DNA from 2 places in the Bacillus sp. FSL W7-1360 genome. Region 2 is predicted to be linked to the other one. Evidence: riboswitches for the same ligand, from Rfam matches in the RefSeq annotation. Region 2 holds a riboswitch; the other holds the start of a gene.

Region 1 (6,323 bases), 170 kb from region 2:
TTGATGAAGCGCCTGAGTATTACATGTCAATGGGCTTTACAGCTGAAGCAGTTGCGAAGCAGTATGACATTTCGCGTGAGGACCAAGATGCATTTGCGGCGGAAAGTCATAAACGAGCGGCTGCGGCGATTGCTGCCGGGAATTTCACCGACGAAATTGTGCCATTTACAGTGAAGCAAGAAGAGATGGGCGAAGACGGCAAAGTGATGCTTGTAGAGAAGACAGTAGACACGGATGAAGGTGTCCGTACCGATACAACGCCACTGACGTTAGCTAAATTAAAGCCAGCTTTCCAATTGGGGGGCACGGTAACAGCCGGAAACGCGTCACAAATGAGTGACGGCGCGGCAAGTGTGCTCGTCATGGAAAAAGAAGAAGCGCTTAACCGCGGCATGGCGCCACTTGCAAAGTTCCGTAGCTTTGCCGTTGCTGGTGTACCACCAGAAGTGATGGGAATCGGTCCAATTGAAGCGATTCCAAAAGCGGTTCAATTGGCAGGTTTATCACTTGCAGACATTGGCTTGTTTGAGCTCAATGAAGCATTTGCCTCACAGTCACTGGCGATCATCCGTAAGCTCGGTTTAGATCATGACAAAGTGAATGTCAATGGTGGTGCGATTGCGCTCGGTCACCCACTTGGCTGTACAGGTGCGAAGTTGTCACTCACATTGTTCAATGAAATGAAACGACGCGGTGAGCAATTTGGTGTCGTCACGATGTGTATCGGTGGCGGCATGGGTGCTGCAGGTGTGTTTGAACTCGTTTAAGTGTCAAAAGAGGGGCATACGTCCCCTCTATCAATCTAACCCAATATTAGGAGGTTTTGTCATGAGTGAAACAACAAAAGACTTGATTAAAGGCGGTAACTTTTTGCTAGAAGACATTGACGCAGAGCGTGTCTTTACACCGGAAGATTACACAGAAGAGCACTTAATGATCGCCCGGACAACAGAAGAGTTTGCGGTAAACGAAGTGGTCCCTGTACTAGAAGAAATTGAAAATCATCACTTTGATCATACGGTTCGTTTATTGAAATCAGCAGGTGAGCTTGGCTTGCTTGGTGCCGATGTACCAGAAGAGTACGGCGGTGTAGGCCTTGATAAGATTAGTTCATCACTCATCTCTGAAAACTTTAACCGTGCCGGTGCGTTTGGCTTAAGCCATGGTGCCCACGTTGGCATCGGTTCTTTACCAATTGTGTTCTTCGGTACACACGAGCAAAAGAAAAAGTATTTACCTGGTTTAGCAAATGGTACGACAATCGCTGCCTACGCCTTAACAGAGCCAAGTTCAGGTTCTGATGCGCTTGGTGCCAAAGCAACAGCCGTGTTAAACGAAGAAGGCACGCACTACGTATTAAATGGTGAAAAGCAATGGATCACAAACTCTGCTTTTGCAGAAGTGTTTGTTGTGTATGCAAAAGTGGATGGCGAGAAGTTCACGGCCTTCATCGTAGAGAAAGACTATCCGGGTGTGAGCACGGGCCCAGAAGAAAAGAAAATGGGTATTAAAGGCTCATCGACACGTACATTGATTTTAGAAGATGCACTTGTGCCGAAAGAAAATGTACTAGGTGAAATTGGCAAAGGTCACGTTATTGCGTTTAACATTTTAAACGTTGGTCGTTACAAGCTTGGAATTGGCTGTGTCGGTGGCGCGAAGCGTGCGCTTGAGCTTGCAGCAACCTATTCTGTTGAGCGTAAGCAGTTCAAAACGCCAATCTCTGAGTTCCGTTTAATTCAAGAGAAACTTGCTTCCATGGCCACTGAAATTTACGCATCAGAGAGCTCCATCTACCGTACAGGTGGTTTGTTCGAAGATCGTCTTGGCAGCTTAAGTGAAGAACAACAAAAAGACGGTCGTGAAGTCGCGAAGTCGATTGCAGAATATGCGATTGAGTGTTCACTAAACAAGTTCGCTGGTTCAGAAATGCTTGACTACGTGTCTGATGAAGCGGTACAAATCCACGGCGGATACGGCTTCATGGCTGAGTACGAAGTAGAGCGTATTTACCGCGACTCTCGTATTAACCGGATTTTCGAAGGAACAAACGAAATCAATCGTTTGCTCGTACCAGGTACGTTAATGCGTAAAGCGATGAAAGGTGAGCTTGCGTTCCTTGAACAAGCACAAAGCTTGCAAGAAGAGCTCATGATGTTTATGCCAGAAGAAACTGGCGACGAGCCGCTTGCGCAAGAAAAGTATTTAGTATCGACGATGAAAAAAGTGTTCTTAATGGTCGCCGGTCTTGGTGCGCAGAAATACGGTCCAGCGCTTGAGAAAGAGCAAGAGATTCTTGCAATTGTCGCTGATATCGTGAGCGATATTTACTCGATGGAGTCTGTCGTTTTACGTACAGAAAAAGCAGCAAACAAAACGTCGTTTGAAAAAGAAGCACAAAAGCTTCTCATGACAGAAGTATTCGTTCAAGAAGCAGTGAACCGCATTGAAGCAAGCGCGAAGAAAGCGTTAATTCACATGCAAGAAGGTGACACGCTCCGTACGATGATGTCGATGTTGCGTAAGCTTACGCGCCATCAACCAATCAATGTCGTTGAGAAAAAGCGTGAAATTGCAAAAGGTGTCATTGCAGCGAAGAAATATGTTGTTTAATTAGGTGACAATTTTGGGGCTCTAAATAGAGCCGCAAAAATAAATAAAAATACTCCTCTCGCAAGGAGTATTCTCCTCAGTCAAGAAGAAGTCTGCATGCAGACTTCTTCTTTTCACATAAAGATTGAATTTTCGTCGTGACCGTCATAAAATAAAGCCAAGGGGTGATTTTGATGCCAGCAACAACAGAAACACCTTTATCAAAGAAACCAAAAATAGGACGGATGAAGAAAGTGATCATAGGGTTAGTTATTTTTATTGTACTCGCGATCTTAGCAGTGGTTGGCGTTGCAACATATGTTGGTTGGAACTTATCACACCCAGAACGAGTAGAGATTGATGAGACACCAGCTGACCATGGACTCAAGTTTGAAGAAATTGGCTTTAAAAGCAAAGCAGATGATATTTCCTTGAAGGGCTGGTGGATCCCGGCGCAGCGAGAAGGGGAAGAGATACAATCGACCAAAGCAGTTGTGTTTTCACACGGTTACGGACAATCTCGTTTGCAAGCAGGGAATCAAATCCTTCCTCTCGCAAAAAGGTTAGCAGAAGAAGGCTATCATTTGTTGTTATTTGATTACCGTGCTTCTGGGGAATCTGAAGGAGATGCGGTCACACTTGGGCAGTATGAGTCGCAAGATTTGTTGTCCGCCTTTTCGTTTGCACAAGAGGAAAAAGGAATGGACGATGTCGCTGTGATTGGTTGGTCAATGGGCGCTGCTTCGGCTTTACTAGCAGTTGCGCAGTCAGATACAGTTGATGTTGTGATCGCCGACAGTCCATTTGCGAATTTACGCCAGTATCTATCATCTAATTTGTCGCATTGGAGTGATCTGCCAGATATCCCATTCACGCCTGTGACGATGCAAGTAATTCCAAGGCTCATTGGTGCTAACATTGATGAAGTAAGTCCAATTGATGCGATCACGCAAGCAGAAAATAAAGTCGTCTATTTCATCCATGGCAAAAATGATGACGCCATTCCGTATACAGATAGTGAAGCAATTCATGCTTCTATGGGCGCGGGAAATGAATTATGGATTGCGGAGAATGACGGACATGTAGAGACAGTGAATGAACTAGCTGATGAATATGCCGACAAAGTTGTCCGCTTCTTACAGGAAAACTTTTAGTCAGCTTTAGAAGGAGAGAAAATGATGACGCTAAAAATGTACCACTACCCAAAATGTAGCACATGTCGGAAGGCGCAAAAGTGGCTCAATGATCATGGTATTGCATATGAAGCCATTGATGTCGTGAATGCCCCACCGACAGCAGCGCAAATTGAACAATGGCATAAAGATAGTGGGGAAGCGCTAAAACGCTTTTTTAATACGAGTGGACAGAAATACCGCGCCCTTGATTTAAAAAATAAACTTGCCGATATGTCTGAACAAGAACAGTATGCGTTGCTTGCTTCTGATGGTATGCTATTAAAACGTCCACTTGTGACAGATGGCAGCCAAGTTACGCTTGGTTTCAAAGAAGATGTTTATGAAAACACTTGGTTAGCGAAAGAAAAATAAGTGCATCTCATTTGGGGATCATTTTTAATTATGGTAAAATGAGCTTGAATGTGTTGTGATGTTTTTTGGAAAAAGTGTCAACCCTAATAAGGAAATGATGATGGAGGCGATGAGGATGAGTAACTTACCTGAAGAACTAAAGTATTCAGAGGAACATGAATGGGTGAAAGTAGAAGGTGACAACGTCCGCATTGGGATTACATATTTTGCCCAGTCTGAGCTTGGCGACATTGTATTTGTAGAGTTGCCAGAAGTCGGTGATGAGATCGAAGCGGATGAGCCATTTGGTAGTGTTGAATCTGTCAAAACGGTTTCTGAGTTATATGCACCAGTGAGTGGAAAAGTCGTTGCAGTGAATGAAGAGCTCGAAGACTCACCAGAATTTGTAAATGAATCACCATATGGGAAAGCATGGATGATTGTCGTTGAACCAAGCAATATGAGTGATGTGGAAAATCTGATGTCTGCTGGTGAGTATCAGGAAATGATTAGCGAAGCAGAATAAATCTGACATGTTCTAAAAATGATGATTGACGGTGCAACTAAATCATGCTATGATACGGCTACGTGATGAAAACAAGTGAATATTCTTATCAAGAGCGGTGGAGGGACTGGCCCGACGAAACCCGGCAACCACAAACGTCATGTTTGCAGGTGCTAAATCCTGCAGAGTGTAGAACTCTGAGAGATGAGATGAAAGTGATAGATAAAATCTTTCTGCTCATGCTGCAGAAAGATTTTTTTGTTGGGAGGAATGAGGATGATCTCACTAACAGGTGTGAGTAAAACGTTTCAGACAAAGTCGGGAGCGATTGAGGCAGTACGTAACCTGAATTTAACGATTGAAGAAGGACAAATATATGGGATTATTGGTTACAGTGGGGCTGGCAAGAGTACATTGATCCGCTTGCTGAACCTGTTAGAACGTCCCACTGCTGGAGAGATAGCGGTTGATGGTCATGTCTTATCGAAACTATCAGCAAAACAATTGCGTCATGCGCGCCAAAAAATCGGCATGGTGTTTCAACATTTTAATTTGTTATGGTCGCGAACGGTATGGGAAAATATCTCATTACCATTAGAGGTCGCAGGAGTACCGCGGGAACAACGTCAAGAAAGGGTAAAGGAACTTTTGCGGCTTGTCGGTTTGGATGGTCGCGAGGATCATTACCCATCAGAGTTGAGTGGTGGTCAAAAGCAACGTGTCGGCATTGCGCGTGCACTCGCGAATGAACCGAGCGTATTGCTTTGCGATGAGGCGACATCTGCCCTTGACCCGAGGACAACCGATGCGATTTTAGACTTATTACTAGCAATTAATAAGAAACTGAAGGTAACCATCGTGCTTATTACGCACGAGATGCATGTCATTCAAAAGATTTGTGACCATGTTGCGGTGATGGATCAAGGAGAGGTTGTTGAGAAAGGTCCTGTCATGGATGTGTTTCGCCGTCCCCAAGCGCAGATGACAAAGTTATTTGTAAAAGAGCTTGCGAAGACGGATGAAGAAGAGGAGTCGCTCTGGGAACGACTGGCTGAAAAAGGCGATGGGGTGATTGCGTCGTTGACATTTAGTGCAAATCCATTAGAAGAAACACTCGTCACTGATGTGATTCGCCGCTTTCCAATTGAGATTTCGATTTTACATGGGAACATTTCCAAGTTACAACAAGGGTCAGTCGGTAAGTTGTTTGTTCGTTTCTCAGGCGAAGAAGTGGAGATTGAGGCGACGCTTGCATATATACGTGAACGTGGGGTAGAAGTAGAGGTGATCAACCATGCTTAGCAACGTCGTTTGGGAAGATGTTTGGGTGGCAACGTGGGAGACGGTTTATATGACCATCGCTTCTAGTGTGGCAACATTTGTGTTAGGGTTGGCGCTTGGGCTCGTGCTTTATTTAACGGCAAAAGGGGGCGCTTGGGAGAGCCGTTTGACCTATGTCGTTATCGCAACAGTTGTCAATGTATTTCGCTCGATCCCGTTTATCATTTTAATTATTTTATTAATTCCTTTCACGCGCATGATTGTGGGGTCGATGTTTGGCGCTTCTGCAGCACTTCCGGCTTTAATTATTGGTGCAGCGCCATTTTATGCACGAATGGTTGAGCTCGCTTTGCGCGAAGTCGATCGCGGTGTCGTTGAAGCCGCTCAGTCAATGGGGGCATCACATGCACATATTGTGT
Region 2 (6,323 bases):
CCTTGTACCTCCGGGAAAAGTGATCCCACCAGGTATGCTCGCCTTCGGTCGTCCGGCTAAAGTGATCCGTCCGTTAAACGATGAAGACCAGGCTGATATGGCGCGTATTCGCCGTGAATATGTAGAAAAAGGACAAGCATATAAAATTATCCAAAGTGAGAAACAGGGGGAAATTCAATGATCAAGTGGATCAGCAATCTTCTTATTATCGCTGGTGTCATCTCTATCGCTGTATTCGGTTATTTATTTATTAAAAATGAACAACAACAAAAACAATCACTGGCGCAAGCAGAAGAGAACTTGTCAAAAAACAACGCGCCAGAAGAAAATTTTGATATTCAATCTTACAAACCAGAAATGTATGAGGCATTCGCGACAATGGATATTCCTAAATTAGATAAGACATTACCTATTGTTGAAGGAACCGACGCAGACGCGCTTGATAAAGGAATTGGTCATTTAGTTGACTCCGTCCTTCCTGGGCAAGGAGAACAAATTGTCATGTCCGGTCACCGCGACACGGTCTTCCGCCAGTTTGATAAAATTGAGATTGGTGATACCTTTACAATTAACATGCCATATGGATCATACACTTATGAAATTAAAGAAACAGATATCGTCTCAGAAGATGACACATCTGTCATTCGGGAGATGGGTGAAGAAGTGCTTGTTGTGACAACATGTTACCCATTTTCTTTTGTTGGCGATGCGCCCGAGCGTTTCGTTGCGTATGCCTATCCGGTGACTGACTAAGGAAAAAGCCTTATGCTGATATGATATCAAAGCAGCATAAGGCTCGTTTTATATGCAATTACTGTGTTGCGAGTTCAGACTTAAGAATTTCAGCTTTATCCGTCGCTTCCCACGGTAAAGCCACATCATCACGACCGAAGTGGCCATATGCCGCTGTCTGTCTGTAAATTGGTCGACGTAAATCGAGCATCTTAATAATTCCAGCCGGACGCAAATCAAAATGCTTCCGTACCAATTTTACAAGCGTCTCTTCAGCGACACGTCCAGTACCAAACGTGTCAATAGAAATAGACACGGGTTGGGCAACACCAATCGCATAAGCGAGTTGCACTTCACATTTCTCCGCTAACCCTGCTGCAACAATGTTTTTCGCCACGTACCGTGCTGCATACGCACCCGAACGGTCAACTTTCGTTGCATCTTTCCCAGAGAAAGCACCTCCACCATGGCGCGCATAACCACCATACGTGTCAACGATAATCTTTCTTCCCGTTAACCCCGCATCTCCTTGTGGTCCGCCAATGACAAAGCGACCTGTTGGATTGATAAAATACTTTGTCTCCTCATCCAACCATTTACTTGATACAACCGCTTCAATGACATACTTTTTCATGTCTGTTTGAATTTGTTCAAGGGTCACTTCTGGTGCATGTTGCGTTGAAATGACGATCGTATCTACACGCGCCGGCTTACCTTGTTCATCATATTCAATCGTCACTTGCGTTTTCCCATCGGGGCGCAAATAATTAAGTGTGCCGTCTTTACGGACTTCCGACAAACGGCGGGCCAACTGGTGACTTAAAAAGATCGGTAATGGCATGAGCGCGCTCGTTTCATTTGTCGCAAAACCAAACATTAACCCTTGATCCCCAGCACCGATCGCTTCTAACTCCGCATCCGTCATTTGTCCTTCTCTTGCTTCAAGTGCCTCATCCACACCTTGGGCAATATCAGCCGATTGCTCATCAATTGATGTTAATACTGCACAAGTGTCCGCATCAAAACCGTATTTTGCGCGCGTGTAACCAATCTCCTTGATCGTTCTACGTACCACACTCGGAATATCCACATACGTGCTCGTTGTAATTTCTCCTGCGACAAGCACTAAACCTGTTGTGACCGATGTCTCACAAGCGACACGAGCATTTGGGTCTTTTGTCAAAATATCATCTAAAATCGCATCCGAAATTTGATCACAAATTTTATCAGGATGGCCCTCGGTTACTGATTCAGATGTAAATAAATGCCGACTTCTTTCTTTTTCCACTTTACATACTCCTCTCTATTTCTCCGGACTGCTTGGCTCTATGGTATCTCCTTTTTATGTCTACAAGGCGTATCCATAGTCCTCCATAAGCGTTCTAGAGGGGAACTAACAACAGCCTATGCTAACGTTTGCCTCAAAGTTCCAGTAATATTGAGACATACACCTGTACACAATAAAAAACCTTCTCCGCGAGGAAAAGGGTACCTAATGTTTACCATTCGCCTCTTATCGTCCAAGACATATTGTCTTGCAGGTTAGCACCTTTCCACCTCTAAAAGGTGTTGGTTGCTGGGCTTCATTGGGCCTGTCCCTCAGCCGACTCTTGATAAAAGTACTACGTTTACTGGAGTGTTCACCACTTTAACGTGAGCACGTCAGTATGTTGCCCTATTAGTCTAACATAACTCGACAAAAAAAGAAAGGTTGCTATGGATAAACCTTTTTTAACCTGTGTCGAATAAATTTATTACATTTTTGCTCACTTTAGTATGGAATAATGACTATAATGTGTTATACTAAATCAAGACTGATACGTTATACTTGTCCTGATTAAGGGAAGGAGATCAATATGAACATTTTGAACGGCTCAACACAATTAGAACAGTTACTCTCAAGTCAGCATACATTACACAGCCTGCCTGTGCCAACACTTGTTGAACATGCACTCGCTCGCAAAGAAGGTACCCTTACACCAACAGGTGCGCTTTCTGTGGAGACAGGAGCTTATACCGGTAGATCCCCTAATGACAAGTTTATTGTCTCTGAAGACGCGACACGTTCTTCAATTGACTGGGGGAACGTAAACAAACCCATCGATCCCTCTACCTTCAAACGACTATACGAAAAAGTGTTATGCTATTTGCAAGAAAAAGAAGGGTGCTATGTATCAACAGGATACGCAGGTGCTGATGTTACTTACCAACTTCCAATCACATATATTAATGAATTTGCGTGGCACCATCTATTTGCCCGGCAATTGTTTATTCGCACGAGTGATTCAACAGCAAAAAAAGATTCTTTTACAATTGTAAGCGCACCGACTTTTAAAGCAGACCCACTCATTGATGGTACAAATTCTGAGGCATTTGTGATCATTTCTTTTGAAAAACGTGTTGTCTTAATTGGCGGTACTGAATACGCGGGAGAAATGAAAAAAGCAATTTTTTCTGTCATGAATTATTTATTACCTGATCAAATGGTTCTACCTATGCACTGTTCGGCTAACACAAGCAGTGATGGCGAAGTAACATTGTTTTTTGGTCTTTCTGGAACAGGAAAAACAACGTTGTCAGCCTCAAATAATCGTTCTTTAATCGGTGATGATGAGCATGGCTGGTCCGACAATGGTGTCTTCAATATTGAAGGCGGATGCTATGCAAAATGTATTGATCTATCTCGAGAAAAAGAGCCACAAATTTGGGATGCTATTCGATTCGGTACAGTACTAGAGAATGTGTGCTTGCATCCTGAAACACGCCAACCGGACTATCGCGCCCGTATAAAAACAGAAAATACACGGGCTGCCTATCCGCTTGAGCATATTCCAAACGCGATCACACCTAGTATCGCCGGACATCCAAACACAATCATCTTTTTAACTGCCGATGCTTTTGGTGTATTGCCACCTATTAGTAAACTTACAAAAGAACAAGCAATGTATCACTTCTTATCTGGATACACAAGTAAACTTGCCGGCACAGAACGAGGCATTACAAAACCAGAAACAACTTTTTCTACTTGTTTTGGCGCACCTTTCTTGCCACGTGCAGCTGAATGCTACGCCAAAATGCTTGGTGAAAAAATTGAGCATCATGATGTAAGCGTGTTCCTCGTCAATACCGGCTGGTCTGGGGGTAGTTACGGTGTAGGTGCACGAATTAAATTATCCTACACACGCGCGATGGTGGAAGCTGCCATTCAAGGAGAATTAAAACACGTAGACACAATTTGTGATCCATTTTTCGGCTTACACATGCCTGTACGTTGTCCAGGTGTTCCCGATCATCTATTAAACCCACGAAATGTGTGGCAAGATACAGCTGCCTATGACGAAACAGCGACACACCTTGCGCAGCAGTTCCGAGAAAACTTTAAACGTTTCTCTTCAGTCGACACGAATGTTTATCAAGCAGGACCGGTAAAGTAATTTTACAAACAGAAAAGCTTCTCCCTATGTAACATTAGACTGTTAATAGGGAGAAGCTTTTTCTATGACTATTATTGAAAGAATCCCACACAATACGTCTACACAATTCTAACAATGGTTAAATAAATATTATTAAACTGTGCTGATGTTCCTCCAGAAAATAATAACACTCTCAATTCTTTTTGCGTATTTGCCAATACAACGAATGAACGCGTAAACGTCAGTATTTCTCCCATTGATATTTCCCTCAACACTTGAGTAGGCGGTGGCGGATCTACATTAATATTCATTCCTATTTCCGCAGTAGCACCTAACATCCCCGTCGCACCACTTCCCATTACAGTGGCACTGACAAAATAAGTTGCTGTCGGATCTAATTGAATCATCGTATTGCCCACAAGAGAAATACCATCTCCTGTGGCTCCTACATTTGCCCATTCAACAAGTGTTGGACCCGTTACTCCCGTTACTCCCGTAAACCCAAAACCTAAAAATTCAGCAAATGTTGTTTCAAATGGAAGAGCTCCAGTCGGTCCCGTTGGGCCACGTAGCCCCGTTACTCCGGTTGGTCCGGTCAGACCTGTTACTCCGGTCGGTCCCGTCACTCCTGTTACCCCGGTCGGTCCCGTCACTCCCGTTACTCCCGTTGGTCCCGTTACTCCCGTTACTCCCGTCGGTCCTGTCGGGCCTGTTACTCCTGTCGGTCCCGTCACTCCTGTTACCCCGGTCGGGCCTGTTACTCCTGTCGGACCCGTCACTCCTGTTACTCCTGTCGGACCCGTCGCTCCTGTCACTCCTGCCCCGGTTATTCCTCGTAGGCCGGTCGGTCCCGTTGCTCCCGTTGGACCGGTGACTCCTGTCGCTCCTGTCACCCCTGCCCCGGTTATTCCTCGTAGGCCGGTCGGTCCCGTTACTCCCGTTGGACCCGTCACTCCCGTCGGTCCCGTCACTCCTGTTACCCCGGTCGGACCGGTCGGGCCTGTTACTCCTGTCGGACCCGTCACTCCTGTTACTCCTGTCGCTCCTGTCACTCCTGCCCCGGTTATTCCTCGTAGGCCGGTCGGTCCCGTCGCTCCCGTTGGACCGGTGACTCCTGTCGCTCCTGTCACCCCTGCCCCGGTTATTCCTCGTAGGCCGGTCGGTCCCGTTGCTCCCGGTGGACCCGTCACTCCTGTCGCTCCTGTCACCCCTGCCCCCGTTATTCCTCGTAGGCCGGTCGGTCCCGTTGCTCCCGTTGGACCCGTCACTCCCGTCGCTCCTGTCACTCCTGCCCCGGTTATTCCTCGTAGGCCGGTCGGTCCCGTTGCTCCCGTTGGACCCGTCACTCCTGTCGCTCCTGTCACTCCTGCCCCGGTTATTCCTCGTAGGCCGGTCGGACCTGTTGCTCCCGTTGGACCGGTGACTCCCGTCGCTCCTGTCACTCCTGCCCCGGTTATTCCTCGTAGGCCGGTCGGTCCCGTTGCTCCCGGTGGACCGGTGACTCCCGTCGCTCCTGTCACCCCTGCCCCGGTTATTCCTCGTAGGCCGGTTGGTCCCGTCGCTCCCGGTGGACCGGTGACTCCTGTCGCTCCTGTCACTCCTGCCCCGGTTATTCCTCGTAGGCCGGTCGGTCCCGTCGCTCCCGTTGGACCGGTGACTCCTGTCGCTCCTGTCACTCCTGCCCCGGTTATTCCTCGTAGGCCGGTCGGACCTGTTGCTCCCGTTGGACCGGTGACTCCCGTCGCTCCTGTCACTCCTGTCACTCCTGCCCCGGTTATTCCTCGTAGACCGGTCGGTCCCGTTGCTCCCGGTGGACCGGTGACTCCTGTCGCTCCTGTCACTCCTGCCCCAGTTATTCCTCGTAGGCCGGTCGGTCCCGTTGCTCCCGGTGGACCGGTGACTCCCGTCGCTCCTGTCACTCCTGCCCCGGTTATTCCTCGTAGGCCGGTCGGTCCCGTTGCTCCCGGTGGACCGGTGACTCCCGTCGCTCCTGTCACTCCTGCCCCGGTTATTCCTCGTAGACCGGTCGGTCCCGTTGCTCCCGGTGGACCGGTGACTCCCGTCGCTCCTGTCACTCCTGCCCCGGTTATTCCTCGTAGGCCGGTCGGTCCCGTTGCTCCCGTTGGACCGGTGACTCCTGTCGCTCCTGTCACTCCTGCCCCAGTTACTCCTGGTGGA

Evidence for each region. A riboswitch is a leader RNA that binds a small molecule or an ion and turns the genes downstream of it on or off. The one in region 2 is predicted to bind S-adenosylmethionine.
Region 1: linked by a shared signal. The riboswitch ahead of NSQ26_RS00625 (methionine ABC transporter ATP-binding protein) and the one ahead of metK (methionine adenosyltransferase) in region 2 are both predicted to bind S-adenosylmethionine.

The regions. Positions count from the first base shown of each region.
Region 1 covers NZ_CP151950.1:117,942-124,264, forward strand. The annotation lists gene NSQ26_RS00600 (acetyl-CoA C-acetyltransferase) at 1-767, shown strand, start outside; gene NSQ26_RS00605 (acyl-CoA dehydrogenase FadE) at 829-2,613, shown strand; gene NSQ26_RS00610 (alpha/beta hydrolase) at 2,787-3,746, shown strand; gene NSQ26_RS00615 (arsenate reductase family protein) at 3,771-4,139, shown strand; gene gcvH (glycine cleavage system protein GcvH) at 4,255-4,644, shown strand; SAM riboswitch class I at 4,727-4,834, shown strand; gene NSQ26_RS00625 (methionine ABC transporter ATP-binding protein) at 4,900-5,925, shown strand; gene NSQ26_RS00630 (methionine ABC transporter permease) at 5,918-6,323, shown strand, end outside.
Region 2 covers NZ_CP151950.1:288,255-294,577, reverse strand. The annotation lists gene NSQ26_RS01475 (gamma carbonic anhydrase) at 1-181, shown strand, start outside; gene srtD (class D sortase, LPxTATN-specific) at 181-753, shown strand; gene metK (methionine adenosyltransferase) at 812-2,020, opposite strand; SAM riboswitch class I at 2,243-2,352, opposite strand; gene pckA (phosphoenolpyruvate carboxykinase (ATP)) at 2,589-4,166, shown strand; gene NSQ26_RS01455 (beta strand repeat-containing protein) at 4,265-6,323, opposite strand, start outside.